DNA from 3 places in the Bradyrhizobium sp. SMVTL-02 genome. Region 2 is predicted to be linked to each of the others. Evidence: riboswitches for the same ligand, from Rfam matches in the RefSeq annotation. Region 2 holds a riboswitch; each other region holds the start of a gene.
The links. A riboswitch is a leader RNA that binds a small molecule or an ion and turns the genes downstream of it on or off. The one in region 2 is predicted to bind cobalamin.
Positions count from the first base shown of each region.

Region 1: another riboswitch for cobalamin. It lies ahead of ACNJYB_RS37995 (ribonucleoside-diphosphate reductase subunit alpha); the one in region 2 lies ahead of metE (5-methyltetrahydropteroyltriglutamate--homocysteine S-methyltransferase).
Region 3: another riboswitch for cobalamin. It lies ahead of ACNJYB_RS13680 (energy-coupling factor ABC transporter permease); the one in region 2 lies ahead of metE (5-methyltetrahydropteroyltriglutamate--homocysteine S-methyltransferase).

Region 1 covers NZ_CP182469.1:7,923,178-7,933,683, forward strand. The annotation lists gene ACNJYB_RS37965 (calcium-binding protein) at 156-1,079, opposite strand; gene ACNJYB_RS37970 (helix-turn-helix domain-containing protein) at 2,069-2,428, shown strand; partial or broken gene ACNJYB_RS37975 (IS256 family transposase) at 2,741-3,009, opposite strand; partial or broken gene ACNJYB_RS37980 (IS30 family transposase) at 3,228-3,390, opposite strand; partial or broken gene ACNJYB_RS37985 (IS110 family transposase) at 3,879-4,238, opposite strand; gene ACNJYB_RS37990 (ribonucleotide-diphosphate reductase subunit beta) at 5,080-6,153, opposite strand; gene ACNJYB_RS37995 (ribonucleoside-diphosphate reductase subunit alpha) at 6,144-7,979, opposite strand; cobalamin riboswitch at 8,189-8,401, opposite strand; partial or broken gene ACNJYB_RS38000 (hypothetical protein) at 8,422-8,660, opposite strand; gene ACNJYB_RS38005 (hypothetical protein) at 9,417-9,641, shown strand; gene ACNJYB_RS38010 (hypothetical protein) at 10,200-10,439, shown strand; gene ACNJYB_RS38015 (recombinase family protein) at 10,429-10,506, shown strand, end outside.
Region 2 covers NZ_CP182469.1:1,675,888-1,686,393, forward strand. The annotation lists gene ACNJYB_RS07865 (3-keto-5-aminohexanoate cleavage protein) at 164-1,063, shown strand; gene ACNJYB_RS07870 (MFS transporter) at 1,285-2,610, shown strand; gene ACNJYB_RS07875 (avidin/streptavidin family protein) at 2,937-3,443, opposite strand; one part of gene ACNJYB_RS07880 (IS3 family transposase) at 3,692-4,629, opposite strand; one part of gene ACNJYB_RS07880 (IS3 family transposase) at 4,629-4,905, opposite strand; gene metE (5-methyltetrahydropteroyltriglutamate--homocysteine S-methyltransferase) at 5,306-7,633, opposite strand; cobalamin riboswitch at 7,740-7,960, opposite strand; gene ACNJYB_RS07890 (TauD/TfdA dioxygenase family protein) at 8,523-9,452, shown strand; gene ACNJYB_RS07895 (carbohydrate porin) at 10,232-10,506, shown strand, end outside.
Region 3 covers NZ_CP182469.1:2,936,934-2,947,439, forward strand. The annotation lists gene cobG (precorrin-3B synthase) at 1-501, shown strand, start outside; gene ACNJYB_RS13635 (precorrin-8X methylmutase) at 501-1,130, shown strand; gene ACNJYB_RS13640 (precorrin-2 C(20)-methyltransferase) at 1,133-1,864, shown strand; gene cobJ (precorrin-3B C(17)-methyltransferase) at 1,861-2,595, shown strand; gene ACNJYB_RS13650 (cobalt-precorrin-6A reductase) at 2,571-3,317, opposite strand; gene cbiE (precorrin-6y C5,15-methyltransferase (decarboxylating) subunit CbiE) at 3,328-4,509, shown strand; gene ACNJYB_RS13660 (cobalamin biosynthesis protein) at 4,506-4,874, shown strand; gene cobM (precorrin-4 C(11)-methyltransferase) at 4,871-5,653, shown strand; gene ACNJYB_RS13670 (cobyrinate a,c-diamide synthase) at 5,653-6,963, shown strand; gene cobA (uroporphyrinogen-III C-methyltransferase) at 6,960-7,691, shown strand; cobalamin riboswitch at 7,737-7,956, shown strand; gene ACNJYB_RS13680 (energy-coupling factor ABC transporter permease) at 7,994-8,671, shown strand; gene cobF (precorrin-6A synthase (deacetylating)) at 8,711-9,460, shown strand; gene cobT (nicotinate-nucleotide--dimethylbenzimidazole phosphoribosyltransferase) at 9,471-10,506, shown strand, end outside.

The DNA of each region.
Region 1 (10,506 bases), 2.2 Mb from region 2:
CCGCACCGCGCGGTGAAAGGGCCAGATGATAGCATTAGCAAACCACAACACAGCCACCAACGAAAGGACATCCTCATAAGATGCGAAAGCGCTGAGCTCAAAGGCAAAGCCCCGCCATGAGCGGGGCTTTCTCAGCGCAGCTTGCAGGCGCCGATTCAGACCTTCGGCAAGTGCACGTCTCCATCGGTGAAGTGGAGATATTCGACGCCACTGACCACCACCGTCTGGCTGTCTCCGAAGTGCAGCGTGTAGGAGTTCGTCTTCTCGTCGACATCGACCTTGGTGACATCAAAGGAGGAGCGATCGGCGAAATCCACGGTGTCCGAGCCTGCGCCGCCTATAATCGTATCATTTCCGGTGTGGGTCTGAAGATGGAATGTATCGTTGCCATTTCCTCCCTGCAGCGTCGAGTTCGCTCCTGACTCACCATAGACCCAGAAGACGTCATTGCCGTCACCGCCCGCAAAGACATCGCCCTGAACGCCAATTAGCGTATCGTTGCCATCGCCACCGAGAAGCGTGCTGTGTCCCGACGATAGATCTCGCAGAATGTCGTTGCCGCTGCCGCCTTCGAGCACCTGAGCGCCGGTGCCCGCCTCAAGATAGTCGTTACCGCTGCCGCCATCCAAAGTGTCGTTGCCGCCGCCACCGTAGATACTGTCGTTGCCTGCGCCGCCGAACAGTGAGCTGTTACCGTGTCCGCCGCGGATCGCGTCGTTGCCGCTACCGCCATAGACCGTGTCGTTCCCATAATCATATAGGTTCACGCTATCGGAACCTTTTCCCATGGCGATAAACACATCATTATGCCCGCCAATCACATCGAGCGTCTTGCCGCCAGCGTCGTCTAAAATAATCGCCTTCAGGTTTGGCGTGGTCTCGACGGTGGTCGACTGCGTAATGTCGAGGATCTGAACGCCTGCTGGAACAGCCCCTCCGAACGGTCCAGACTGAAACGCAGCCTTCGAAGTATCCCCAGGATGATCGCTGTACACTCCGCTACGTTCTAACGAGTCGATCAGTGCCGACCTAACGCTCGCCTCAATGTGATTTCCGTTATGGTGGAGAAACTGGTCCAACTCAGTTTTCGTCAGGTAAGATATAGCCATTGGAGGCCCTTTCGGTTCTTATTGAGGACGACGCCATGCTCCGGGTCACGTCAAGGAACTTCACGCTGTGACATCCAGTCGCCGCGCGCGATTGGGAAGATAAGAAACCCGCAGCATATGTTATGTTCAATGTTAAGATTGTGAGTAGTGCGTGTCAAGGACGAAAAAATCCAACTGGCCGCACTCATTTCACCGAGCTTAGCGTCGCAAGTTCGGCGATCTGCTTGCGACTCCGGAGGTTCCGAGCCAACACTCCGGGTCGGGGAGGGATATTGCTATCCCCAGGAAAGGCTGGATCAGCCCTTTGCCTGATGAGATCCCCACCAACGCGACCCCCTCGCTGAACGTTGGATAGCTTCTGAAGTGGTTGCCCGCAGCAAAGTCGCTTATTCTGCGCAAGAAAGGCCATATGAGCTATACGTCGATGTCAGCTCGGCACGTGACTAAGCGCGACTAGGTTGCGATGTGCTTGCCCGAAAGAGTCACGATGCTGAACAATCATGTGACGGAGTCACTGATCCATCGAAGGTCCTTGCGCAACAACCACTTGCCGGGCTATCCAGATCATTGAGATGAAGATGTCAAGACGGAATGCAAGGACGATGTTCGCCATTTGCTACCCAAACACACATTGCGATTGGCGCCCTTCTGCCGGTCCGCTTCAGCTGATCATCACGATGGTCAGCAGCCCCTCGGTCTTCTTCGTCTCGGTTGGGCTAGTTGGGCAATTCCGCCATTCGGGAGGTCTCCGCCGGCAACCCCGTTCCTGCCTAGCTCCCAAGTTTTGCCCCCCGCCAGAAGGCGCTTCATCGTCTTCAACGCTTTCGCTGGTAGCGTTAACAACGGGGCTGTATGATACCTTTGTAGGTTAGCAGACGTCCTTGTATGTTATTTGACAGCACCCGCCCCTCGGTTCAAGCCGGCGGCGAGTTACTTTGTCTGAACCCGTTCTAGTCCGAATGAAAAAACATTCTCATCAAGAGATTAAACTGAAACTCGCTCAGGCGGATGAATTGGCTCGAGCAGGCAGCTCCCAGGTGTCGATCTGTGAGGCGCTTGGCGTGAGCGTTATGACGCTCCATCGTTGGCGGAAACTGCCGCTCAGCAAGGACGTGGGGCAATCTTCAGAGGGGCCTAACGCGGGCAGGGATCCGCCTCCTCCTCATGTTAGCATGGATGAAATGCGTCGTGCGTTGGAAGAGCTTACGGTTGAGAACCGGCGCCTCCGCAAACTTGTCACGGATCTGATGCTTGAGAAGATGACACTCGAAGAGGCTTCGGCACCCAGCTTTGCGTCTCGCCGAGTACACGATCGCTAACCCGAGCTTGTTCATCTCTTGCTCCAAAAGTTGATGCGCACTTCGGCTCCGGTCTCCAGCAGATCGGTCGCGAATGTGTGCCCGCCGCGCAGCATCGGATCCTTCAATATCCGACCTCTGTGCGCACACTGACCCGCCGAACTGATCTTCCTCCATCTCGACACCGGGGTGATATATCCGGTGCGGAATGGAGCCGAGGTTCGGTTGCAGAAGCAATCGAGGAGGGCGGTGATGTCGCGCTGGCCCGTACAAGTTTTGGGGATCTCCCGATCGCTGTCGAAGTAGGTCGGGCCGGCGTTGCTGGAATGAATGTTATGCGGCCCTCCTGACGTGGGCAACGGGCTTGATCGTCATGCTGTCGTCGTGAGTTTGAAGGGCCGCTCGCAGAATCCCCAATTGCTTATGTGCCTTTAATTGTCGGAAGCTCTTGTTGGCCTCGATCATGCCGGCCGCAAACCCAGCCCTAGGCCGTACCGGGATCCCGCCGGCGTTTGACGTTGGGCGACGTGAAACGGCGAATGGTGCTCCATGATGTTCTTGGCGATGTTGGTCTTCGGCAGCTTCAACCGGACGACGGTCAGGTGAAATGGACCCGCGGAGCGGGACCGCTTGAACCAGTTTGTTAGTCGCCCGTGAACAAGGCTCTAAGCGATTGAGCGGGAGTCTGCTTTCAGATTTGAGACGGCTTGAGATTGCAGGGGTTGGGAGGTGCTCCCCGGCAAGGTTGATTGGGACTGGATCGGCGGCGAGATCGCGCCGCTCTACAGCGAGAATGGTCGGCCGGGGATCGAGACCCGCTTCATGATCGGGCTGTTGTTGTAAGGGCGACCGTCGGCTTGAGGATGTCAGGCGTGGCAAAAGAGGGCCGGGCGTTGAGGGCCGCTGCTACAGCGATATCTCGTTCCGGCGCTGTGGATGCTCAGGTCTGTGCCTTTCGGAAAGTACTGCCGCAGCAACCCGTTGGCCGCCAAGATCGGGGAGCTGACCCTGGAGAGTCGACGTGCACCGAACCAGATCACGCAGTGGAAGGCCCAGCTTCAGGAAGCGGCGGCCGATGTGTTCGCAGGATGTCGGGGGCATCGAGATCGAAGCCGAAGGCCATCTGGCCAAATATGTGGACCAGCAGCAGTCGCTGGGTTTCAGTTCCGTGTCCAGCAAATCCTGCTGAAGGGCTACGTCAGCTTCGCCGAGGAGCACGGCGACCGGCACATCAGAAGTGCCCGGGTCCTGGCATGGGCCGCACGAGCGCCGTCAGCGGAGCAGCGCCGCAACCGGTTGCTTACCGCGCGGCGGTTCGCGCTGGCGATGCATGCCGAGAATCCGCGCCATCAGGTTCCAGCGGCGGATGCACTCGGCCACGCTGTCGTCAAGCGGCGATCGCCTTATTCTATAGTGCGGACGAGATCGCACGATTGCTTCGCGCTGCGGCGGCACTCCGGCCGGTAGATGTGACTGCCGTTAGCTCGCCGGCGCGTCGCAGCCGCGCGAGAGAAGCGGCATCCCGGCGGTTGGTCTTCACACGATCGCCCGGCTTCCTCGGGATTAGCGATGGCGCTACCACCGTGCATTCGTGGCCGAGCGACCGGATCAGGCGATATAGACCGTAGCCAGTTGGGCCGGCTTCGTAACAGAAGTGGACGTGGTCAAACCGGTTGGCAATCCGCCCTATGACGCGGCGCATGTTGGTGGTGGAAGCATCCACCTCACCGAAGAACCGAACCTCCCCCTCCCGGCCTGCATCCGCAATCGCGACGGCATTTCTCAGCTTGGCTACATCGATTCCGACAAATGCTTCTCTATAATCTGCCACGGCTCGTCCTCCTGTGATGAGGATCGGCTCGGTACGCCCGAGCCGATCCTCGGACGCGCAGTGTAGGGCGAGCCACCTCACCCGAGAGCCGGACATACGGTCTACCACTAGACTAGAAATGTCATCGGTGAGAGGACAGCTAGGCTGGCCTGATCGCCCTATGTTCGACCCGCCGGAGGCGCGGTCGATGGTGGGGACGCCGCCGGATAGGCTCGGTTGCTCGGCTTGCCACGCTTCTTCGACAGCAGTGCCGCAGGACCTCCGATCCGATAGGCCTTCAGCAGCCGGAATGCCTGCCGCGATGTGACCGGAAGCAGTTGCGCTGCCATCGCACTGCAATCCGTTCCGCCACAACATCCCGCAACACATGCACCCGGTCGATCTCAGCCCGGCTCATCGACAGCACCGTCATCACTCAAAATCTCCAAGCCTCCTGCCTTAGCCTGAACGCATCTAAGCCGGGCCGGCAAGGGCCCCTGCCCCGCATTGATGGCGCCTTTTGGACGCAGCCAAGTGATTTCAATGATCCTTCGGGTGCTATGAATCGACGGAACGAGAAGTCCTCTGGTCCCTTGTCGCATTCGAGCGGATTCGGGTCGTAGAGCCCTCCACATCATAGCCGCTGAAAACAGCCGCCCACCATCAAAGGCGGCTGTGATCGTCTTGCGCCTGACGGCTGGAAACAGGAAGGGCAGAATCGTATCGTCGACCATGGCCGGTGTGGTTGCCTCGATGATGTCAGCGCAGAATTGGTCTCAGCAACCGAATCTGACGTCCCATCAGCGGGTTAAACCACACTCGCCTCGCAGCCACCCACAGGCCATTCATCAATAAAGATGGGCTAGATACGGCCGAAAGCCGCCCACACCCCGTTTTCGCCGTCCCAGCTGCCGCGGCTTGCCGCCTTGGAGTACTCCGTGGCGCGCTGCTCGAAGAAATTGGCGTGCTCGACACCATTGAGAATCTCGACAAGCCACGGCAATGGATGCGCCTTGAGCTGGGTGAATCCGCCCTCCTTGGCCTCGAAGAAGCCGAAGACCGGGGCAATCCGCAGCTGGGTCAGTCGCCAGTCGGCGACATAGCGGACGTAGGCGTGGATCTGCTCAGCTCGCATGCCCTCGATCTTGCCGAGGCCGAAGGCGAGATCGACGAAGTTCTCCTCCAGCTTCACCATGGTCTTGGCGACGTCGACGATGTCGTCACGGACAGCGCGCGTCACCGCGCCGGTTTCGCGGTGCCATTCGTGAAACAGCTTGATGATACCCTCACAATGCAGACTCTCGTCGCGCACTGACCAGCTTACGATCTGTCCCATGCCGTTCATCTTGTTGTGGCGCGGGAAGTTGAGCAGCATGGCGAAGCTCGCGAACAACGCCATGCCTTCGGTGAAGGCGCCGAACATCGCCAAGGTCCGAGCGACATCGGCCACGCTGTCGACGCCGAACTCGTGCATGTAGTCCGCCTTGGCGCGCATCTCGGCATAGCCGCGGAATGCCTCAAACTCGGACTTGGGCATGCCGAGCGTCTTGAGCAGCAGCGCATAGGCGTCGATATGAACCGTCTCCATGTTGCTGAAGGCCGCCATCATCATCTGAACAGTGAGCGGCTGGAAGATCGGGATGTAGCGCTTGAGATAGTTGTCCCCGACCTCGATGTCCGACTGAGTGAAGAAACGAAAGATTTGGGTGAGCAGCGCGCATTCGCTGGCGGTGACGCGGTCCGACGCCCAGTCCTTGAGGTCGGCGCCGAGCGGCACCTCCTCGCCCATCCAATGGGTCTGCTGCTGGCGCTTCCAGAACTCGTAAGCCCAGGCGTAGCGATCGACATCATAGGTTCCGGTCGCGTCGAGCAGCCCCACTCGTCCCTTGCCGATCAGCGTACGCGGATCGACGGCCGAAAGATCGATCACTGACATGCAAGGCACTCCTCATAATCAGTACGCTGTGGCTGCGGCGCCGCCACCTTGTCGCTGTCGCCGATCTTGCCAGCGAACGCCGCGCGCGAGATAGACTTTGAGCGGCAGTAGTAGAGGCTTTTCAATCCGCACTGCCATGCCGTCCAGTGCAGCATGTGAAGGTCCCATTTATCGACATCGGCTGGGAGATAGAGGTTGATCGACTGGCTTTGGCAGATGAACGGGGCGCGGTCGGCGGCAAGCTCGACGATCCAGCGCTGGTCGATCTCGAAAGCGGTGCGAAAGATCGCTTTCTCGTGCTCCGACAAGATGTCGAGACGGGCCACCGACCCTTCGTGTGCTATAATCGACTGCCACATCGCCGAAGTGTCGGCGCCCTTCGCCGCAAGCACTTTGGCGAGATGCGGATTACGCACCGAGATGGCGCCGGACAATGTCTTATGGGTGTAGATGTTGGCCGGGATTGGCTCGACGCAGGCGCTGGTGCCGCCGCAGATGATGCTGATCGAGGCGGTCGGCGCGATCGCGATCTTATGGCTGAAACGCGCCATCACGCCGCGTTCCAGGGCATCCGGGCACGGACCACGCTCGCGCGCGAGCGTCACGGATGCCGCGTCGGCGTCGCGACGGATTTTTCGGAACATGTTCAGATTGAACGACTTGGCCATGACACTTTCCATTGGAATGCCCTTGGCCTGCAGGAAAGAGTGGAAGCCCATGACGCCGAGGCCGACGGAGCGCTCACGCAGGGCAGCGTAGCGGGCACGCTTCATGCCGTCCGGCGCCACCGTGATGAAGTGGCTGAGCACGTTGTCGAGGAAGCGCATGACATCCTCGATGAAGGTGGGCTCCTCACTCCACTGGTCCCAGGTCTCGAGGTTGAGCGACGACAGACAGCAGACCGCGGTGCGCTCCTCGTCGCGATGATCGATGCCGGTCGGCAGGGTAATTTCGCTGCACAGGTTGGAAGTCGAGACCTTGAGGCCCAGCTCGCGCTGATGCTTGGGGAGCGCGCGGTTTACGGTGTCGATGAACAAGAGATAAGGCTCGCCAGTCTGGAGCCGGTTCTCAAGGATGCGTTGCCACAGCTGGCGGGCATCGATCTGGCGGACGACCTCGTTAGTCTTCGGGCTCCGTAGAGCGAATGCGGTGCCGGCGCCCACGGCACGCATGAACTCATCGGTGACGTTGACGCCGTGATGCAGGTTGAAGCTCTTTCGGTTGAAGTCGCCGGACGCCTTGCGAATCTCGAGGAACTCCTCGATCTCGGGATGGTGGATATCGAGATAGACCGCCGCCGAGCCGCGCCGCAACGAGCCCTGGCTGATCGCCAGCGTCAGGCCGTCCATGACGTGGATGAACGGGATGATGCCTGAAGTGACGCCGCCCTTCACCTTCTCGCCGATCGAGCGAACATTGCCCCAGTAGGTGCCGATGCCGCCGCCGTTGGAAGCAAGCCAGACGTTCTCGTTCCAGGTACCGACGATGCCTTCGAGCGAGTCCGCCACCGAGTTGAGGAAGCAGGAGATCGGCAGGCCGCGCGTGGTCCCGCCGTTGGAGAGCACCGGTGTGGCCGGCATGAACCATAGCCGGGACATCGCATCATAGAGACGTTGGGCATGCGCAACATCGTCCGCGAAAGCGCAAGACACCCGCCCGAACATGTCCTGGTAAGTTTCGCCGGCGAGCAGATAACGGTCGGTCAGCGTCAGCTTGCCGAACGACGTCAACAAGTCGTCGCGCGACGGATCGAGCGTGAGGTCGGCCGGCTTTGGCGATGGCGCGAGGGGCCACGGCAGCGGAGCCGGCGATGGCGAAAGGGGCACCAGACACGGCTCAGGCGCCGCAGGCTTCGCCTGCGCTAGGCGCGGCCGCACACTCGGTGGCGCGACGAGATGACCACGCTGATCGAAATCGTAAGACGGCGACATCGGCAACCCCGCGATGTTAGGCGCCGGGGCCGCGCGGACGACTTGCGAGGAGAGCTGGCAAGTGTGCCCGGCTGCAAGCGCCCCACCGGGGCACCCCGCCCGAGGACTTTCGTTCAGTCGCGGCAGGTCTCCTGGCTCGCGGGTCGCTGGGGCTGTCGGCCTTCCCAGCGCTGTCGCGCCAGTGACCATGATGACAACCGCTCGCCGCTTACAGTTGCGGGGGCAGCCTCGGAATAGCCGTTGCCGGCGCACCGGGTTCCCTCTTAGCTTCCATCCTACGAGATGCGGATTGGAAGACCGTGACGGACTACATATAGGCACCGCTCGCAGAGATTCGTCAAGGCGGCGCCGTCAAGTTAACGAATTGGAGCAGCCCCGAGGTCAAGGTTCGGCGAGCGCTTGTCGTGGAGATCTCGCGCCAAGTCGCAAAGGCTCGCTCGCGCGAAACACGACGGAAATCGGCAGTGACGGCTCCGAGAGAGAGGATGTGGAAAAGGTTCGCGACCTGAGCATGAACTGACAGAAAAGTTGAGCCTGACGGGACGATTTGAAACGCTTCATGATTCGATCGCGTCGACCCGGCGATGTCCGCTGTAAGTGCCTCCCGTCGAGTCTCTACCCCTCGCCCTGGCGGGGGCTTGGCTCGGGGAATCACTTTCCAAACCGAAAGTGCCTTATGTGATGGGCTACGCGACCGTCGGGCTCGCAGGCGGCGTGGTCGCGCGCTTTGTTCACGATTCCAAAAGCTGCTTGGTTTGCCTCCATGAACATCGGAAGGACGAGAAACATATGTCCAAACCGCGTCTCGATAATACCGGAATCGTCACGCCGTTAGGGTGCAATGCGCCTACATTCACCGGAGGAGGCTTTGATCTGCAAGAAGTATCGCTTGAAGTCGTTCGCAGTGCGGTCGGATTGCTCTCAGAAGGAAAGTACGACCCCGGCACCTGGCAAGTGTCTATCCTGACACTGCAAGGCCAAAACGGAGTACGTGTGCTGCCACGCTGGGAGCATTTGATTGCCCCCCCACATCCACGCTGTTGGGCCGGGGAATGAACGTCTTGCTTTCTTCGCACGTGATGCGGGCAATGTGCAAACTTGCTTGCGAATTTGTCCCCCTCGAGAATGGCGGAGTTCTTCTCGGCTGGCGCGCGGGGAAAGACCGGGTGGTAATCGACCTTCGCAGTCCGGCCCGCACGCCCTTCACGGGCGACACTGTTTCGTGCCCGATCACGCTTGGCAGGTCGCGGAGATTCGGCGGGCTTTTCAGGATACCGCGGGTGACGTTGATTACCTCGGCGATTGGCACTCGCATCCGGTGGCGCCGCGGCAATGAGCGATCTGGACTCGGCTACGCTGCGGCGCATTGCTCGCCGCGTGAAGGAGCCGCTCATGCTGATCGTGGCAGGCGGCGAGATCAATCAAGACTGGTCGGCGCGTTGTTGGAAAGGGCGCATTAATGGGCGATTTCTGAGGCGCCGCTTGGAGGCACAACCACAGGAGCTAAAATTGTTCGATCCGCCACACGATTGGGCAACCGTCCGTCACGCTGTATGAGCCGACGCTTGGCGTGTAAGTCGCTCGGATGAATTGGACCAGTTCGGAACAGAGCTGGCCCCGGTTGTTTGGACAGAATTTCCGCGTTGATAGGTGGAGCGTCTGCCGTGGTTAGGCTGCCATGCGGAGCGGCAGCGAGTTGAAGTAGGCTTGATCCGGAGTGCCGCCGTCAAGGCTCGAGTGAGGACGCCGGCCATTGTACAACAACGTTTAAGAATGCCCACAGGACCGTTTTTCGCGAGGTTCTTTATCGGCATCATCCTTGGTTTGGTCGCCGAGTTTGCGTTCATGGGACCGTCGATAAGGCTGACGATGTCGTTTTCCGCTGCAACCTGGACGGCGCGCAAGCAGATCGTTGGCTGGAAGTTCCAGCATGGATGTTCGAGCGGACGGCATGCCCTGACGCTGAGCCTTTGACAGCTCATCCGCTTGTTAGCATCGATGCACTTACCGCGCTTTCTGCGCTTCTCGATCTGGCGTTGAAGGATCGAACGCCATCAGCTGTCCTGGTTTCTGGCGCATCCAAAGGCTCTCACCACCAGAATCGGGGAGCGACTCATGTCACGCCAGACGGCAATGCCAGGGAGCGGATGCCGACACAATCAAAAACCGCGATTGCAGCGGCAGATGGACCTGTTCGGGAGCGGCCTGTTGAACAGCGCCATCGGCGCGCCGGCATGGTCGGAGCTGCCGGCGGAAGTACGGGCGGTCCTGACGAGTCTGATCACGCAGTTAATCCTCGACCACGCTGCGGCGACGGCAACGCCGCGCGCAAAGGAGGTCGGTCATGATCTGTGACAAAGTCAGGCCTCATCATCTCGCGCGCAAGGCGATTCTTTACGTGCGTCAATCCTCAACGCATCAG
Region 2 (10,506 bases):
CGGAACGAGCTAGACAGCTCCGTTTGCGAGCAGGAGAGCGGAGATCGTCCCAAATGGCGTGCAGAGACCAAAACGTGCGCTGAGGCGGTATGTGGCGACTCGTCTGGAGCAGATCTGAATGTACCCTTGAGTGACGTAAGCGGTCGATGACAGGAGACGCAGTATGAAGTTTGAGAGCAAAGTGATTGTCACGATTGCTCCGACGGGAGGCGTGGTGAAAAAATCGCAAAACCCGCACCTGCCGACCCAGCCCAGCGAGATCGCCGAGGATGTGTACCGGTGCTACGATGCAGGTGCCTCTATCGTGGCGCTGCATGCGCGCAGGACGGACGACGGCGCGACCTGTAATCCGGAAATCTACCAAGACATCAATTCTCGGATCCTGACAAAGTGCGGCATTATCATCAACAACAGCACTGGCGGGGGTGTTGATGGCGACATGGTCCGTTCCCTGGAGCCCGGTCTTGACGAAGTTATATTCGAAGAGCGTCTAAAAGGGCTCGAGGCCGGTGCCGACATGGCGACATTTGACGCTCACACTGTTCTGGCCAGCTTTGCCGGACGCGAGATTGTCGTTAACACCTCGCCGGCCCGCTGCGACATCATGGCGAAACGATTCCAAAAGACAGGCATCAAACCTGAATGGGAATGTTTCTCACTTTCCCATCTTGTCCAAGATCCGATACGCCTCATCAATAAAGGCTTCGATAAGCCGCCCTATTGGGTTAATTTCGTTCTCGGAGCCGATCGTGGAATTCAGGGCGGATTGCCGTACACTCCGCAGATCCTCGATATGCTGATCGGAAATCTTCCCAAGGGAGCGATGTTTTGCGTCAGTGGGATCGGTCGAGCGCAGCTACCCGCAACAACTCACGCGGTGCTCGCCGGTGGCCATGTTCGTGTCGGGTTAGAGGACAATCTCTATCTCGAACAGGGTATACTTGCCACTAACGTGCGGCTGGTCGAAAAGACAGTCAGGATTATCCGAGAACTTGGGTATGAGCCCGCCACCGCAGTGGAGGCTCGGGCGATGCTTGGTCTGGCGCCTCGCAAATTAGGATAGTCACCGCCCTCAAGTGGAAGCGATGTGCATGGCCAGTCCATTCGATGCGGCGCTCTAGGTAGATCCGGGGCGCGGGCGCTACCAGTAGAAGTGTTCTCGATCGGACACTCGGGCCGCCCGTTCGAAACGATCTGTCTGATGTTGCCGCCCAGCTCCAAGGCTCGAGCAAAAATGTGCGGGTGGGCAGCGACTTGCTTTAGGAGCAGAACGAATTGTTGGACGTGGTCGCTGGCCAGTGTCATGCCGACGAAAGGGGAAGGTCTGGCTTGATCGCGAGCGCTGTCGCCAAGAATACGCGGCGGCTCGTCCCGCTTTTGAGCCTCGCTTATTTCTTCAACAACCTCGACCGTACCAGTGTCGGCATCGCCGCCTTGCAGATGAACGAAGACATTGGCTTAAGTGCCGAACAATTCGGCTGGGGCGCCGGGATCCTCTTCTTTAGTTACTGCCTGCTGGAAGTGCCCAGCAACATGATGATGTACCGTTTCGGTGCGCGCCGTTGGCTGGCTCGCATCATGATGACCTGGGGCCTTGCGGCCGCGGCGACGGCGTTCGCTGTTGGACCATACAGCTTCTACGCGATCCGCTTTCTTCTGGGTGTTTTCGAGGCAGGCTTTTTTCCCGGCGTCATCTGGTACATCTCCATCTGGTTTCCGGCGCGAGCGCGAACAGGCGTCCTCGCCTGGTTCATGGCTGCAACACCGTTGTCTTCTTTGATCGGCAATCCTCTATCGGCTTCGTTGTTAGAAATGGATGGAGTGTGGATACTGGCCGGCTGGCAATGGATGTTTTTGATCGAAGGTCTACCGGCCTGCCTGCTCGGCTTCCTATGTCTCGTTCTGTTAGCCGACACGCCGGACAAAGCAGCGTGGCTGACGTCCCGAGAGCGCGAAGCGTTGCTGGACGAGCTCGCCAGGGAAAAGCACGATAAAGTAAGAAAGGACCTCTGGGCTGCGATGAAGGACATTCGCATTTTAATGTTGACGGGCATCACTTTCGCTTTCACGATCAGCTCCTATGGAATTGGCATCTGGCTCCCTCTGATCTTAAAGAGCCACAACTTGAGCAACATGCAGGTCGGCTGGCTCGCCGCCCTGCCTTATTTCTTTGTGACAATAGCCATGTTGCTCTGGGCGCGCCGTGTCGATCGCAAGGGGCAAAAGATCTCTAATTTGATAGCCGCATTGGTGCTTGGCGCCACCGGACTTCTATTTTCGGTAATGCTCACCTCGCTCGTACCGGCGCTCACATGCATGACACTTGCTCTAATCGGCACGATTTCCGCGCGCACGGTTCTCTATACGATCCCGCAGAGTTTCCTTGCCGGTCCCGCTGCCGCCGGCGGCATCGCATTTATCAATTCCATTGGTGCCTTTGGCGCCTTCGTCGGCCCGTACATGGTCGGCTTACTTAAGGACAGGACCGGATCCTTTGAAACTGGCATGATCGGAATGGCAATAATTCTAATTGTTGCAACGGGCATCGCTGGCGGTCTCGGGCTCCTGGTTACGCACAATGATGACATTCCTGTCTGGACACCTAAGTAGAGGACGCTCGGGTCTGTCCGCAGCGCGGCGACTTCGGTGCGGACCTGCTAAAGGAGATTGCGGTAAAATCGGCTTAAGGCGCGATCCCTACGAGTGTGCGCAAAACAGGCCCAGGCGCCCCGCGTTCGAACCTTGGCCCACCGATACGTCAACCTGCCTAAACTTCCAATGGTTAAACGAGCCTGAACAGGTACGCCATTCAGGCTCGGCAGGGATCGATCTCGAGGTCGACATCAAATCAGCTTTGGGAGCGACCGTCGGCGCATGATAAAGTAGGATAAAAGATTAGCGTGATGCGTTTCTTCACTTGTCACGCGCAAGTCATGTCATTTGCGGTTCTTTGTATTCGAGAGCTTCTCGCCTGCACCGCTCTTGGCCGCCTCTCCGCTAACGGAAGGCAGTTTCGACTTGTCGCCGCTTGCAAAGGTAAAAGTGTCCGCGCCGGCGCTGATTCCATTCCATGCCACCGGTTCGGCGAGTGAAAGTAGCCAGAGCCCCTGAAATCCCGATGCAGCGTTCAGCTGCCCGGTCCACACCGTTGTCGAGCCGCAGCCCACAAAATTTACAGAAAAGCTGATCGCCGCGCCGCTATTGGTCTGCGCGAGCCAGCCCGTCAACGCCTGAGGAATACCTTCATCGCAGCTATTGCTCGCATTGTTCGTGTAAGTGCCGGAAATCGCACCTGTGTTTGAATTATAATTGTCGACCGCTAGCGTTGAGCCGTATTGGTTGGTCCAGGTCCAGATCGGTTGCGCCGCTGCAGGCGCCGCTAGAAGTAGACCTAGGCAGGCTGCACCCATCCAGTTCGTCAGTTTCCACTTTGCTTCAGACATTTCCGACTCCATATCGCTCCAGCAGCGGAGCGGACTAAGTCATAAAACTTTTTAAGAACAATTTAAACGAGTGATTGGATTGATAGCGCTAACAGGTTGAATGTGATTGACGCCTGGCTTCAGCTCTCGGGGCGGTGTGGTGCGGTTCAGACGCGAGCAGCCAAATCGCAACTGTGAAATGGACCCGCGGAGCGGGACCGCTTGAACCGGTTTGTTAGTTGGAAACTGACCGCTCCTGATCCTTTCTATCACGCTGCCAGAGACTCTGTCTGCTGCTGTTGCTGTGGGCATGTGGTCAACGCGTCAGCGTTGTCCACCATGTCCACAGCCTTCGCGGCCTGCATCCGTTCGCGCCAGACCGCCATCGGCGTGCGATAGCCGAGGGACTGATGAAGGCGACGATCATTGTAGAAGGCGATCCAGCTCGCGATCCCTGCCTTGGCCTCGCGGCCGTCGGCATAGCCCTTGAGATAGATGTCCTCATGCTTGAGAGACCGCCACAGCCGCTCGATGAAGACGTTGTCCATCCAACGACCGCGGCCATCCATGGAGATCTTGATCTTTGCGGCCGCCAGCGCGCCGGTGAAGGCCACGCTGGTGAACTGGCTGCCCTGGTCGGTGTTGAAAATCTCCGGCGTGCCGTACTTCGCCAGCGCCTCTTCCAGAGCCGCCACGCAGAACGAGACGTCCATCGTGTTCGATAACCGCCACGCCAGAACCGCACGGCTCGCCCAGTCGATGATGGCGACGAGATAAAGAAAGCCGCGGCCGATGGGCAGATACGTGATGTCGGCCGCCCACACCTGGTTTGGCCGGTCGATCGTCATGTTGCGCAGCAGATAGGGATAGATCTTGTGGCCCGGTGCCGGCTTTGTCGTGTTCGGCCTTGGTCCCAGCGCCGCGATGCCCATCTTGCGCATCAACCGCTGCACACGCTTGCGATTGACCTGAAGCCCCTCAGCCTTCAGCATCGCGGTCATTCGCCGCGAGCCCAGGAACGGCCAGGCGGTGAATAGCTCGTCGAGGCGCCGCATCAGGGCGAGGTCGTTGTCGTTGGCCGGCCGTGGCGGCCGGTAGACCCCAGAGCGGGCGATACCAAGCAACATGCATTGCCGGCGAATCGACAGCGCCATGTCGGCGCGATCGAGCATTCCTCGACGGTCCGGCGTGCTCATCTTCCGGACCTCCGCGCTAAAAAATCGCGCTCGACTGTCAGTTGTCCAATCTTGGCGTGCAGCTTCTCGATCTCTCGTTCGCGAGCGTCCTCGCTCTCCCGCCCGACACCCGCGTCAAAGGCCCGGGCCGCCTGGTCCAGTAGCTGCTTCTTCCAGGCATAGATCTGGTTCGGGTGAACCTCATAGCGCTGGGCCAGATCGGCCACCGTCGTCTGCTCCCGCACGGCTTCCAGCGCGATCTTTGCCTTCAGTGCCGCGTCGATCTTGCGTCTCGTCTTCGTTGTCATCATGCGCTCCGTCTATCAAACGGAGCAGCCCCTTCCAACTAAGCACGTGGTCCCACAATCGGGGTCCATTTCAACTGGGCCGGCCCTTGGTTGAATTGTCGTTAGCTCGGCACCACGTACCCGCGCCAGTCTTCATGTCCTCCAGTTCAGCGCCCCGCGTCTGTCTAGGTACATATGGCCACCGCGGAAGTGGGACACAGTCCAAATGCGGCTCACTGTGACTTGATGCGTCAGATGCAATCGACGCTCGTGGCGCTTCGGCTGTATGTGATCATTCGCGGTCGCGAATGCTGCCGGACGCGCCGTCAACCTGCTAGGCGCCACCCACTCAGCGCCTAGAGGGGGAAACCCATTGGGAAGCTTCGTCAAACATACCGTTTAACCGCTAGCTACCCTGGCATCAGGACGCCTTGCGCATTTCGCGGGCCGCTGCAACCATGTTGACGAGCGCCGGACGGACTTCGGTCCATTTGCGGGTCTTTAGGCCGCAATCCGGATTGATCCAGAGCTGTGAGTCCGAGAGTCGTCGGCGGGCCCGCGCGATGAGATCCCCCATCTCGGCAGCTTCGGGAACCCGCGGCGAGTGGATGTCATAGACGCCGGGGCCGATGTCGTTTGGATATTTGAAGGCAGTGAATGCATCGAGCAGCTCCATCTTAGAACGGGACGTTTCGATGGAGATGACATCTGCGTCCATCGCGGCAATTGCATCGATGATGGCGTTGAACTCCGAATAGCACATATGGGTATGGATCTGCGTCGCATCGGCAACACCGGAGGAACAGAGGCGGAAGCTCTCCACGGCCCAGTCGAGATAAGACTTCCAATCGGAACGCCGGAGGGGCAAACCTTCGCGTAGCGCGGCCTCATCGATCTGGATCATGGTTGCGCCGGCCTTTTCCAGGTCGGCAACCTCGTCACGGATCGCGAGCGCGATCTGACGGCAGGCCTCGCTGCGCGGAATATCGTCACGGACAAACGACCAATTCAGGATCGTCACCGGCCCGGTAAGCATGGCCTTCATCGGCTTTCTGGTTAGCGACTGCGCGTAGCGCCACCATTCGATGGTCATCGGCTTCGGCCGCGAGACATCGCCGAACAGAATCGGCGGACGAACGTAACGTGAGCCGTAAGACTGCACCCAGCCATGTTTAGTGAACACGAAGCCGGAGAGCTGCTCAGCGAAATACTGCACCATATCGTTGCGCTCGAACTCGCCGTGAACAAGAACGTCGAGCCCAATCTCCTCCTGCCACAGGACCGCGCGAGCCGTTTCCTCCTTCAGGAAGTCTTCATATTCCGCCTTGGTCAACTCTCCATGAGCATGGGCGGCGCGGGCGTTGCGTACTTCGGTGGTCTGTGGGAACGACCCGATCGTGGTCGTGGGGAAAAGCGGCAGGCCGAAGCGCTTGCGCTGAACCTCGCTACGGGTCGCAAAAGCGTCGTTGCGCCGGCACATAGCCTCGTCAATCGCCTCCGTCCGCTGGACGACGGCCCTGTCATGTATCTTCGGCGATGCCCGGCGAGTTTTCGCTGCGAGGTCTGATTCTGAAAGTGCGGCAGAGGCATTTCTGTCGCCTGCAAGCGCTTTCGCCAAGGTCGCGAGCTCGTCGATCTTCTGGACCGAGAAGGCAAGCCACCTCTTCACGTCCGAATCGAGATCGGTCTCGAGCTCAACGTCGATTGGGACATGCAAGAGCGAGCAAGAGGGGGCGAGCTGCACGCGATCCTTGCCGAACTTTGCAATGAAAGGTTTGAGCCGCTCAACCAGGACCGACAGATTCGAGCGCCACACGTTCCGGCCGTCGATGACCCCGAGCGAAAGCACGAGGTCCGCGCGGGCGCCAAATTCAATTTGGCTCAATTGTTGGGGGGCGCGAACCAGATCGACGTGCAGGCCGGCCACGGGCAATCCCAGAGCCGTCGCCAGGTTGTCACCGATCGCTCCGAAATAAGTTGCAAGCATGATCTTGATGCCAGGCACCTCCTCAGCGAGACGCCCATAGGCGCGCCGGAGCGCATTCCGCGTAGTCTCGTCGAGATCAAGCACCAAATAGGGCTCATCAAGCTGGACCCACTCGGCTCCACGTTTCGCCAGTTCCTTGAGAACCTCGACATAGACGGGCACTAGGCTCTCAAGAAGCGAAATCGGATCAAAGGTTGGATCCGAGCTCTTGCCGAGCTTCAGAAACGTAACCGGTCCGACCAAGACAGGGCGCGTTTGATAGCCAAGGGCTTTCGCTTCCTCATATTCCTCGATCGGTTTGCGGGAGGAAAGCCTGAAGGTCTGTCCTTTATGGAATTCGGGCACCATGTAGTGGTAGTTGGTATCGAACCACTTGGTCATCTCCTGCGCAGCGACGCCATGATCTTGCGCGTGACCGCTGTTCACATCGTGTTCCTTGTCTTGCGAGCCCCGTGCCATGGCGAAATAGGTCTTCAGCGATACGGGACCGCCGTCCCAGCCATACGCCTCAGGAATGGCGCCAACCATGACGCTCGTATCGAGAACCTGGTCGTAGAGTGAAAAGTCGTTCGACGGAATCACGGTAACGCCAAGCGAGTTCTGACGCGCCCAATTGGCGACGCGAAGACCGGCCGTTGCTTCGAGAAGCTGCGAGTTGCCGATCTTGCCGGCCCAATAGCCTTCGAGCGTCAGCTTGAGCTCACGGCGTGGTCCGATACGCGGCGTGCCGAGTGTTGCGACAGGAAGTGAAAGAAGAGACATAGCTTTAACCCCATTGTGTGGGGGCAAAGGCCATGGCGGAAACGCAGGCAGGAGGCCGCGAAAGCGAGGCCCGCTACTAGGCGTACCACCGGACACCCCGCCCGTGGACGAACACGTTGTCGGGGCAGGTCTCCTGGCTCGCGGGTCATCGCCTGCATCCGGCCTTCCCGAAGCTTCTGCTTCAGTGACACGTTTGGATGCGGGCTCGCCGCTTACAGTTGCGGGGGCAGCGCCGGCATTACTTCAATCCTGAACGGATCGAGAGCGCACCGGCTTCCCTCTTAGCTCCAGATCGAACGCTGGAGAACCTCGACGCCTCCGATTATCTGCAACAGAAGCGATACGTCAACCCTGAGATCGTCTTTGCTGCGGCAAGAAAGCTCTTACCAATGGAAGTATCGAGGTCACCGACCACAGCGGCGTGAAGCATTGCGCGCCTTCCCACTTTAACGATGCGTGTGGTCGTCACGCCGTCAGGTGCGATCGCGCCCTGTAGATGTTTACTAGCCCTTGTCGTCCACGCTGTGCTGTTGTCGGCTAGATGTATCGTGCAGCTCCGAACTCCGCCGCTGTACGCGCAAATCGGCCATTGTTCTCTGACTCTTGCGCCTCGAGAAGAAGTGAAGAGAGGCTTCCGCTTCTTGTCGCTTCAGTGTCACTATCGCCGATTTGCGGCTCTTTGCGCTGCAGCTTCAGCTTTTCACACCGGTCAACTACCAGTTCTGGCAATTGATCAATCCGACAGTTCTCGCCAACTTAGATCAAGATCGTAGCGAAGCCGCACCAATAAGTCGGAGCTCGCTTTAGGAGCGTAGCAGGAACTCGACGCTGTCACCATTACTCTGGCAGATTCCGTATGCGGAAGCCGGCAAATTGGAGATTTCGAGCCATGACTGCCACGGTCTTGTCGGATGGCGTCGCTCCTCGCAGCGACGTCGTCAAATGCGCAGCGCGCATCGGCGCAGAAATCCGAAATGTCAAGCTATCGGGCGATTTGCCGGAGCAGACAATCGGCTCGATCAACGAGTTGCTATTGGAGCACAAGGTCATCTTCTTTCGCGACCAAGGGCACCTCGACGATGCGGAGCAAGAGCGATTTGCCCTTCGTTTCGGGAAGTTGGCACCTCATCCGACGCTCGGTGCGATCAAAGGCACGGCGTCGATCATCGAGCTTGATTCCGCGCGCGCCGGTAGCCGGGCCGACTTGTGGCACACCGATGGAACCTTCGTCGATGCCTACCCCAAGATTGCGGTACTGCGAAGTCTCGTGATGCCACCATTTGGTGGCGATACGGTCTGGTCGAACACCGTTACGGCGTACCTCGACCTAGCGCCGCCGCTGCAACGGCTTGCAGACAAGCTCTGGGCGGTTCACAGCAACGCCTTTGACTACGCAATATTGCCCCACGTCAGCGAGCTCGACAAAAAACATCTGGACGAAATCTTCACGAGAACGATCTATCAGACTGAGCATCCCGTGGTGCGCGTGCATCCCGAGACCGGTGAACGCGCGCTAGTGCTTGGCGCTCTGGTGCAAAATTTTGTTGGTCTTCCAAAATACGACGGTCAGAAGCTGTTTGATCTCTTTCAGTCTCATATCACGGCCCTCGAGAATACCGTGCGGTGGCGCTGGAAGGAAGGCGATGTCGCGATCTGGGACAATCGCGCCACGCAACATTATGCGGTGAACGACTACGGCGACCAGCATCGTCTCGTTCGTCGCGCAACGGTCGTCGGCGAAGTGCCCGTTAGCATCGATGGAAAGAGCAGCGTAACCCGCGTAAAAGCCTCCAAGGAACCGGCCGCGAAGGTCGCCTAGCGGGGTTACAACGTTGCTCGCGGTAGCCTGCTTCGCCACACATTCAAACATGAATGTCTTGCTGCGAGTACTCGAATAAAAGCCGAGCCGCACCTAGCCCTGAGAGGCGCGCCATCGAGTTCAGCAGCTGCGCGCGCAGTGCAACAATTTCATTGGAGCAGTAAGCCGTATCTTCGGCTCCTCTCCGACGTGTTGAGCTCGAAAGTGCGCTCGTTGGGAGCGCGGCTTTCGAAGAAACCTCTCGAAGGTGTTTACGCGCAACCTTTGCCTACACACACGCCGATCTCACGGTCTGGTTGTTCATCCGCTATGGTCTCAATTGTTGCCGAGCTGCCGCCAGGACTTTCGCAGTCACAATCGACAGGCTTCTGTTCACTTTGCGGCGGGCGCTTTCGGCGTCCTCTAATCTCTAGATGATTCGAAGCACCGAGGCTGGAGAGATGAGCGCCGATTTGATCTCGTGCCATCGGACCTGAGGGCGCGAATCGAGAAGCAATGCACTGAGGCTCATGTCACCTACCAACCCTAACAATTGATGCGGATGTCGGACGCATGGCATTCGTGAACAGCGAGGGTCGAACTCATACGTTAAGGAAGTCGGGATGCAATATGGATCTGACGGCGCCAGCAGGCGTGATGGATCTAGTGTCTCGTCTTCCGCAGTAATCAGGTCTACTCCTACCGCGATCCCTCCCGCCTCAGGGAAGTCGTCAGCAAACCGTCTCGCTCAGTCCTCGAGCGCTGAGCCCTCAACGATTTCAGCGCTTGGCGCTGGTCTATTGTTTCGTTTCGCTATCGCCCTGACAAAGCAACGTCAGGAAGCCAGCGCCCAAAGATGGATTGCTGTTGCACTGTCCATCGCTTCGAGCCCTCTCGGGGGTGCGGCGCTGGCACAAGCTGTCACCGTCCCTGGTCCAGAAAGTGGCGCTCCCAAAAAGATGACCCAAGGAGTAAATCAGAAGAAGAATCGCGTGGCTACGCTCCCTCGAAGCTCCCGACCCGACGAGGCCCTGGCACAAACTGCCAATGCATTTGCAGCAACGCGGGACAATGC
Region 3 (10,506 bases), 1.3 Mb from region 2:
CCCGCACCGGTCGTGGCCGCGGCGCGTCCCGGCCTCTATCCGTATGGCGCGTTGGTCGGGGTCGCCTTCGGACAGATGCCGCATGCGATGCTCAACCAGTTCGCCGGTTGCGGACACGCGCTGCGCATGACGCCATGGCGGATGGTCTTGAGCGAAGGCAAGCGGACCATGCCGTCCGCCGCCGGCCTCATCACCGAGGCCCATGACCCGGCGCTGCGAGTCATTGCGTGCAGCGGTGCGCCGAGCTGCCGCGAGGCCCACGCCGATACCCGCGCGCTGGCAGCCGCGCTTGCGCCGAACATTGGCTCTGCCGCACGGCTTCATGTCTCCGGCTGCGCCAAGGGCTGCGCGCATTCCGGTGACGCTGCGATCACGCTGGTCGCGACCGGCGCGGGCTTCGATCTCGTGCGTGGCGGGTCGACGCGCGACGAGCCCGTCCTGCGTGGATTGAACCACGAGGACATCGTCGGCAATCCCTCCATCCTGATCGGAGGGCATTGATGCCGCACGTTTACGAGACCGATGGCGCGGCGATCTACCGGCAGTCCTTTGCGACCATCCGCGCGGAGGCCGATCTTGCCCGCTTCACACCCGATGAGGAGGAGGTCGTCGTGCGGATGATACATGCCGCCGGCATGGTAGGCCTCGAAGCGCATATTCGCTTTACGCCAGGCATGGCGACCGCCGCGCGCGCCGCCCTGCAGAAGGGCGCGCCGATCCTGTGCGATGCGCGCATGGTCTCGGAAGGAATCACGCGCGCGAGATTGCCGGCGGACAATGCCGTGATCTGCACGCTCGGCGATGAACGCGTCCCCGCACTCGCCCAGTCCATGCGCAACACCCGTTCGGCGGCGGCGCTGGAGCTGTGGCGGCCGCATCTCGACGGCGCGATCGTCGCGATCGGCAATGCGCCGACCGCGCTGTTCCATCTTCTCAACATGCTCGAGGATCGCAACTGCCCGCGGCCGGCGGCGATCATCGGCTGTCCGGTCGGCTTCGTCGGTGCCGCCGAGTCCAAGGCCGCGCTGATGGCCGATCCACCCGTACCGGCGCTGACGGTCGAGGGCCGCCTCGGCGGTTCCGCGATCAGCGTTGCCGCCGTCAACGCGCTGGCGAGCCGGAGCGAATAGCGATGGGACGCATCATCTGCTGCGGTCTCGGCCCTGGTGATCCCGATCTGATGAGCGTGCGCGCCGATCGCACCGTGCGCGCCGCGCAGCACGTCGCCTATTTCCGCAAGAAGGGGCGGCCCGGACAGGCGCGCCGCATTGTCGAGGGTATGCTCGCACGCAACGTCACCGAATACCCGATGGAATATCCGGTCACGACCGAGATCGCTTTCGACAGCCCGGACTATATCCAGCTGCTCGCCGGCTTTTACGATGAATGGGCGGAGCGCTTGGCGCGGCTTTCGCGTGCGGTCGATGTCGTCGTGCTCTGCGAGGGCGATCCCTATTTCTACGGCTCCTTCATGCATCTCCACCTGCGCTTGCAGGGGCGTGTCGAGATCGAGGTGATTGCCGGCATTCCGGGCATGGTCGGCTGCTGGAACGGCGTCGGCCAGCCGATCGCGCTCGGTGACGACGTGACGACGGTGCTGATGGGAACGCTTCCCGAAGACGAACTCGAACGCCGCATGCGCGATACCGATGCGCTGGTCGTCATGAAGACCGGCCGCAATCTCGCGAAAGTGCGCCGCGCGCTTGCGTCCGCTGGCCGGCTGAATGACGCCTGGCTGGTCGAGCGCGGCACCATGCCGGGTGAGCGGGTGGCAAGGCTTGCCGAGATCGATGCGGCCGACTGTCCCTATTTCGCGATCGTGCTGGTACACGGCAAGGGCCGCCATCTGGACGCGGCCGAATGACGGGCACGCTGACCATCGCGGGTCTCGGCCCCGGCAGCGATGCGCTGGTGACGCCCGAGGTCTCGGCCGCGCTCGCCTCCGCGACGGACATCTTAGGCTATGCACCTTACGTCTCGCGCGTGCCGCAGCGACCGGGGCTTAACCTGCATCCCTCGGACAATCGCGAAGAGCTGCAACGCGCCAGCGAAGCGTTGCGCCTGGCCGCGGAAGGCGCGCAGGTCGTCGTCGTCTCCTCAGGCGACCCCGGCGTCTTCGCGATGGCGTCCGCCGTGTTCGAAGCGCTCGAACAGGCGCCGCAATATCAGGGGCTGCCGATCTGCGTGATGCCCGGCATCACCGCGATGCTCGCGGCAGCCGCGCGCGCCGGTGCGCCGCTCGGTCACGACTTCTGCGCGATCAACCTCTCCGACAATCTCAAGCCCTGGGCGGTGATCGAGAAACGGCTGCAGCTCGCGGCGGAAGCCGATTTTGCGATTGCGATGTACAACCCCCGTTCGGCAAGCCGGCCGGAGGGCTTTGGCCGCGCGCTCGCGGTGTTGAAAGAGTCCGGTTGCGGCGAGCGCCTCGTGATCTTCGCGCGCGCGGTCAGCGCCGCCGACGAGACAATCGAGATCGTCTCGCTGAACGAGGCGCGCCCCGAGATGGCCGACATGCGGACGCTGGTGATCGTCGGCAATTCGCAGACGCGCCGCGTCGGCCGCTGGGTCTATGCGCCGAGGCGGGTGCGATGACCGAGCCACTGCATCACGTCGGCGACGCTCTCGACCCGAGGACGCTCGGGCAGGTTTGGTCGCGAGATCATGACCACGGGAAGGCCAATCACACGCGCTGCGTCGATCTTGGCGCGCGCGCCGTCGCCGCCGGAATTGCGGGCGACGATCCAGGCGATCCCGCGCGTGCGCATCATCTCGATCTCGGCGTCGAGCGTGAACGGCCCGCGCGACACGATCACGTCTGCCGCGAAGGGCAGCGACGTTTCGTGCGGATCGACGAACCGCAGCGTGTAGACGTGCTGCGGTCTGGTCGCGAATGGAGCGATATGCTGGCGGCCAATGGCAAGAAAGACGTGCGCGGGCGTCTCGGGCAGCGCGGCGACCGCGGCGCCGACATCGCGCACCTCGATCCAGTTGTCGCCGGTCGCCCGCGTCCAGGGCGTCCGCTCCAGCGCAATCAGCGGGGTGCCGGTTTCGGCGCACGCTGCAACGGCATTGCGGCTCATCTCGGCAGCGAAGGGATGCGTTGCGTCGATCACATGCGTGATGCCTTCACTGCGGATGTAGTCGGCGAGCCCGCTCACACCGCCAAAACCGCCGATGCGGGTCGGCAGTGGCTGGTCGGCGGGCGCGCGGGTGCGGCCGCCGTACGAATACACGGCGTCAATATCTGCACGCGCGATCTCCGCAGCGAGCAGGCTCGCATCGGCCGTTCCGCCCAGAATGAGGGCGCGCGTCATGGCTAATTCCTTGGCTGATCCCTGGCTGACCATCGTCGGTATCGGCGAAGATGGCCTTGCCGGGCTGTCGGACGCAAGTCGAAAGGCGCTTGCGAGGGCTGAAACCGTGTTCGGTGGTGAGCGCCATCTCGCGCTGGCGGACGTGGGTGGCCGCGGCCGTTCGTGGCCGGTGCCGTTCGATGCGGATGTCGTGCTGAGCTGCCGCGGCAGGCCGACGGTGGTGCTGGCCTCCGGCGATCCGTTCTGGCATGGCGCCGGCACGAGCCTTGCCGAGAAGCTGCAGGCCCGCGAGTGGATCGCGCACTCCGCGCCATCGACGTTCTCGCTCGCCGCGGCGCGCCTGGGCTGGCGTCTCGAATCCACGGTCTGCCTCGGGCTTCACGCCGCGCCGTTCGAGCGCCTCGTGCCGCACCTTGCGCGAGGCGCGCGCATCATCTGCCTCGTGCGCGATGGGAAAGCGGCAGGTGATTTCGCAAAATGGTTGAGCGAGCGCGGATGGGGGGCCTCGGCCTTCTGGATACTCGCTGCGCTAGGCGGGCCGCGCGAAAGCATCAGGGAATATCGCGCGGACAGTTTTGCCGGTGATCTTGCTGAAAACCTGGTTACAGTAGCCATCGAGGCGAAGGGCACACAAGGCATGCCCCGCAGCACCGGACTATCAGACGATCTCTTCGTCCATGACGGCCAGATCACCAAGCGTCCGGTGCGCGCGCTGGCACTCTCGGCGCTGGCGCCGCGTCGCGGCGAGCGGCTGTGGGACATCGGCGCCGGCTCGGGCTCTATTTCGGTTGAATGGGCGCTATGCGGTGGAACGGCGATCGCAGTCGAGGGTCGAGAGGATCGCGCCGCGAATATCCGCAAGAATGCGGCTGCGTTCGGGCTGACGCACCGGATCACCGTCGTTACGGAGACCGCGCCCGAAGCGCTCGCGGCGCTTGACGTGCCGGACGCCGTCTTCATCGGTGGCGGACTCGATAACGCGATGTTCGGCGCCATCTGGTCGCGGCTCGTGTCGGGGGCGCGGCTGGTCGCACATTCCGTGACGCTGGAGACGGAGGCGCTGCTCAGCGAATTGCATCAGCGCCATGGCGGCGAACTGATGCGGGCCGAGATCGCACATGCCGCGCCGCTTGGCCGCTATCGCTCCTGGGAAGCGGCGCGCCCGGTCGTGCAGTGGAGTGTCGTCCGATGAAGGTCGCCGGGCTCGGATTCAGAAAGGATGTCACACTGACTTCGCTCCGCGAGGCGCTGCTGGCCGCCGGCGGCCCCGAAGGGCTTACGGCGATGGCAACTGTCAGCGACAAGGCCGACGCAGAGGCGCTGAAGCAGCTCGCACGTGAGTGCGGTGTGCCGATCAGGGCCGTTCCGGCCGAGACGCTGGCAGGCATCGACACGCTCACGCAATCGAAGCTCATCGCAGAGAAGTTCGGGACGGGATCGGTTGCCGAAGCAGCGGCGCTCGCGGCTGGCGGCCCGCGCGCGCGACTGATTGCAACGCGCGTGGTCTCGCAGGATCGCACGGCCACCGCCGCAATCGCGCAAGGAGACGGTCCATGACCGTGCATTTCATCGGTGCCGGGCCGGGCGCTGCCGATCTTCTCACCTTGCGCGGCCGCGACCTGATTGCGGCCTGTCCGGTCTGTCTCTATGCCGGCTCGCTGGTGCCCGAAGGCGTCCTGGCGCATTGCCCGCCCGGTGCGCGCATCGTAAATACCGCGCCGCAGTCGCTCGATGAGATCATCACCGAGATCGCAGCCGCGCACGCCGAAGGGAAGGATGTCGCGCGCCTGCATTCCGGCGATCTCTCGATCTGGTCGGCGATGGGCGAGCAACTCCGCCGCCTGCGCGCGCTCGGCATTCCCTTCACTGTGACGCCTGGAGTGCCGTCCTTTTCTGCCGCTGCGGCGGCGCTGGAAGCCGAGCTGACGCTGCCCGGTCTTGCCCAGACCGTAGTACTGACGCGCACACCTGGCCGCGCCAGCGCGATGCCCGAGGGCGAGAAGCTTGCCGCCTTCGCTGCGACCGGTGCAGTGCTTGCGATTCATCTCTCGATCCATCTGCTCGACCACGTCGTCGCCGAGCTCACGCCGTATTACGGCGCGGATTGCCCGGTCGCGATCGTGTGGCGCGCGAGCTGGCCGGAGCAGCGCATCGTCCGTGCGACGTTGGCGACACTCGATTCTGCCGTGGGTGGCGAGATGGAGCGCTCCGCGCTGATCTTTGTCGGCAGGACGCTGGGTGCGGCGGATTTCGACGACAGCCGCCTCTATGCCGCCGATTACGATCGCCGCTATCGGCCTGTCGGTGCCGAACCGCGCTTTCCGGAGGTCTCCTGATGCCGGCTGCGCTCGTCATCTCGGCTCCGGCCTCCGGCGTCGGCAAGACCACGCTGACGCTGGCGCTCGCGCGCGCCTGGCGCAATCGTGGCCTCGAGGTGCAGTGCTTCAAGAGCGGGCCGGACTATATCGATCCCGCTTTCCACGCTGCCGCCACGGGCCGCGCCTCCGTCAACGTCGATAGCTGGGCGATGGACCGCGCGACCATCGACCATCTCGTCAGCCGCGGCACGGATGCCGACATTGTTCTCGCCGAAGGCTCGATGGGCCTGTTCGATGGCGTTGCAGCGCGCGGTGTTTCCGGCACCGGTGCTTCGGCCGACATCGCGGAGATGCTGGGCTGGCCGGTGGTCCTTGTGATCGATCCCTCCGGGCAGGCGCAGACGGCGGCGGCGATCGCTGCCGGCTTGCGCGACTATCGGCCCGGCGTGCGACTTGCCGGTGTGGTGCTCAATCGCGTCGCCAGCCCGCGCCACGAAGACCTGGTGCGGCGCGCGCTTGCGGACATCGGCATCGCCGTGTTCGGCGCGCTGCCGCGTCACGCCGAGGTCAGCCTGCCGAAACGACATCTCGGCCTCGTGCAGGCGGAGGAGCAGGCCGACATCGGCAAGCTGATCGACGAGGCCGCGCGCTTCGTCGCCGCGCATGTCGATCTTGATGCGGTGCTGTGCTTCGCTGCCAGCTGGTCGCCGCGACCTACGGCGAATGGGTGGAATGTGAGGCCGCCCGGGCAACGCATCGCGCTCGCCCGTGATGCGGCGTTCTCCTTCGTCTATCCGCATATGCTGGAGGCCTGGCGCGCGGCGGGCGCCGAGATCTCGACATTCTCGCCGCTCGCTGATGAGGTGCCCGACGCGAGCGCCGACGTCTGCTGGCTACCGGGCGGCTATCCCGAGCTTCACGCAGGAAAGATCGCAGCCAATGCGCGGTTTCGCAGCAGCCTGCGCGCCTTCGTCGAGACGCGGCCGGTGCACGGGGAGTGCGGAGGCTATATGGTGCTGGGCGCAGGCCTCAAAGATGCCGACGGGATCCGTCATGAGATGACGGGTCTGCTTGGCCTGGAGACCAGCTTTGCCAAGCGCCGCATGCATCTGGGCTATCGTCTCGCCACACTTGCAACGCCGATGCCGGGACATCGGGCGGGCGCGCGCCTGCGCGGCCACGAGTTCCACTATTCGACCATCCTTGCCCAGCCCGATACGCCGCTGGCGGTCGTGCATGATGCAACGGGCGCGGTCATCGCCGAGACCGGCTCGCAGCGCGGCCGCGCCACCGGCACGTTCTTCCATCTGATCGCGGAGGACCGGTGAGCGGTTTTGTCTCCTTCGTCTCCGCCGGCCCCGGTGATCCCGAGCTCCTCACCGTGAAGGGCGCCGCGCGGCTGCGCGAGGCCGATGTCGTGCTCTATGACGATCTTGCCTCCGGCGCGATCCTCGATCTCGCCCGGCCTGGTACCAATCTCGTCGCGGTGGGAAAGCGGGCCGGGCGGCCCTCCACGAAGCAGCACCATGTCAACCGCCTCCTGGTCGACTATGCGGCAACCGGCGCGCGCGTGGTGCGGTTGAAGTCCGGCGATGCCGGCATTTTCGGCCGGCTCGAAGAGGAGATCGAGACGCTGCGCGAAGCCGGCATCGGCTATGAGATCGTTCCCGGGGTCACCTCGGCCTGTGTCGCCGCGGCGCAGGCGGGAATCCCGCTGACCCGGCGGCACACCTCGCGCCGCGTGCAGTTCGTCACCGGGGCCGATGTCACTGGCGAGCTGCCGCCAAACCTGAACTGGGCGGCGCTGGCCGACCCTGAGGCGACCACCGTCGTCTATATGGGCCGGCGCACGTTTCCGGCGCTTACCGCAAAATTGATCGCCCACGGCCTCGCCGCTGATACCCCGGCGCTGTTCGCCGAATCCCTCGGGCGACCCGAGGAACGGCTGGTCCGCACCACGATTGCCGAGCTTGCCGAGCAGCTTGCACGAGGCGGGGCGGCTTCGACGGCCGCAGTCATCCTGTTCGGTGCGCTGGCAGGGGAATATCCGTCATGAGGGCCACTGCCGCCGTTCGCCCCTTGACGCCTGCGATGCGAAAGAGGCACACAAGAGGGGCATGGTGCTCGACGCGGCGCAAAGCGCCGGAGCATAATCGGGAATGGGGATGGGCGGACCCAGTTGCGGCGCCCAAAACCCCAGCCGCCCCCGCGACTGTAAGCGGTGAGGGGCTCCGATCAGCCACTGGACCGCAAGGTTCGGGAAGGCCGGAGAACCCCAGTGAACCGCGAGCCAGGAGACCGGCCGTGCATGTTTTGAGGCCAAGGCCGTCGGGTGTGACGGCAGGAAGGAACTGAGCCATGCATATCGAACCGGGCGTCGTGACGGGCGCCAAGCTCGTGTTGAGTTACGCAACCGGCATCGCCGCAGGCGGCGTTGCCCTGAAGCTCGCCGCTGAGACCGTACGCGAGCAGGGGATCACGTCATTCGCGGCGCGGACGCTCGCCACCACGGGCCTCGTCTTCACCTTCTTCGAGATCCTGCCGCACTTCCCCGTCGGCGTCTCCGAGGTGCACTTCATCCTCGGTTCGACCCTGTTCCTGCTGTTCGGCGCCGCGCCCGCAGCCTTCGGCCTCGCATTGGGCCTGCTGCTTCAAGGCGTGCTCTTCGAGCCGGCCGACCTGCCGCAATACGGCATGAACGTCACCACGCTGCTGGTGCCGCTGTTCGCGATCCAGGCGATTGCCGCGCGGCTCATTTCCCGCAACACCGCCTATGTCGACCTCAGGTATCGCCAGGCGCTGGCGCTCTCGACCACCTACCAAGCCGGCGTGATCGCCTGGGTGGCGTTCTGGGCGCTCTATGGCTCCGGCTTTGCCATGAGCAACCTCGCCAACATCGCGGCCTTCGCGGCCTCCTACGCGCTCGTCATCGTGATCGAGCCGCTGGCCGATCTCGCCGTGCTGGCGCTGGCGAAGTGGCTGCGCGGTGTTACGGCGCCGGGCCTCGTCACCCCGCGCCTGCACAACGCGGCTTAAGAGACAAGGGGCGGCCGTCATGGCCCCCCTGTACGCCCGATGCTCACGCTCTCCCTGATAGGCATCGGTTGCGGCGATCCCGAGCAGCTCACGCGCGCCGCGATCTGCGCCATCAACGCGGCCGATCTGGTCCTGATCCCGCGCAAGGGAAGCGCGAAATCCGATCTCGCCGATCTCAGGCGGACGATCTGCACTGACGTGCTTACCAGCAACACGACGCGCATCGCCGAGTTCGACCTGCCGGTGCGCGACGCGACGGAGGCCGATTACCGCAAGGGCGTGGACGATTGGCATGATGCGGTCGCCGCCGCATGGTCGCAGACAATCGCGAACCATCTGGGCGGCGACGGCAAGGTCGCACTGCTGATCTGGGGCGATCCTTCGCTTTACGATTCCTCGCTGCGGATTGCGCGCCGGCTCGATCCCTTGCCTGCACTCCAAGTCGTGCCCGGCATCACCTCGATCCAGGCGCTGTGCGCGGCGCACGCGCTGCCGCTCAACGACATCGGCGAACCGTTTCTGGTCACGACAGGCCGTCGCTTGCGAGAGGGCGGCTGGCCGCAGGGCGTCGACACGGTGGTGGTGATGCTCGACGGCGGCACGGCATTCCAGTCGCTCGATCCGGAAGGGCTCCATATCTGGTGGGGCGCTTATCTCGGCATGCCCGACCAGATCATCATGTCCGGCGCGCTCACTGACGCGGGCCCGCGCATCGTCGCGCTCCGGCAGGAGGCGCGCGAGCGCCACGGCTGGATCATGGACAGCTACATTCTCAAGCGCAGGCCGTAAGCGAGGCAGCATGCTCCCCGGCTGGGTCACCCAGAAATGTCCCGATGTCTCCGCGACCCATCGCGATGCGGCGATCGCACGTCAGGCGCAACTGACAAAACCGACCGGCGCGCTCGGCCGGCTCGAGCAGCTTGCGATCGAGCTTGCCGGCCTCCAAGCGACCGAGCAACCGCGTGCCGCGTGCGTACCCATCATCATCTTCGCCGGCGATCACGGCATCGTCGCGCAGGGGGTGTCGGCCTATCCGCAGGCGGTCACCATCGCGATGATGGCGAATTTTGCCTCAGGCGGCGCAGCGATCTCGGTGCTGGCGCGCGAGCTCGGCTCAAACCTGGAAGTCGTTGACGCCGGCACGCTGACGGAGGGGGCGATGCCTGGCATCGTCACCGACAAGCCGCGCAGTGGCACCCGTGATTTCAGTGTCGAGGCTGCGCTCACGCCAGCAGAGCTGGTCTTCGCCTTCGAAGCCGGCCAGCGCGCGGTCGCGCGTGCCGAGGCCAGCCAGCCTGATCTCCTGCTCTTCGGCGAGATGGGCATCGGCAACACCACGACATCAGCGGCGATCGCCGCGAGCCTGCTCGGCGTCAGCGCCGAGGAGATCGCGGGCAGCGGCACCGGCGTCGATGCGGCGGGCCGTGCGCACAAGGCGCGCGTGATCGATGCCGCGATTGCGCGTCATGGCGTTGCGGGCGCCTCGGCCGAAAAGATCCTGTGTGCTGTCGGCGGACTCGAGATCGCGGCGATCGCGGGCGCCATCATTGCGGCCGCGCAGCGCCGCATCCCTGTGCTGATCGACGGCTTCATCGTATCGGTCGCGGCGCTGGCGGCCGTGCGGCTCAACCCGTCGTGTCAGCCATTCCTGCTGCCTTCGCATCAATCGGCGGAGCAGGGACATCGGCTGGTGCTGCGCGCGCTGAACGTGCAGCCGCTGATCAGCCTCGATCTCAGGCTCGGCGAGGGATCGGGCGCCGCCATCGCGCTGCCGCTGGTGAGGTCGGCCTGCGCGCTCCACAATGACATGGCGACCTTTGCGGAGGCCAATGTGC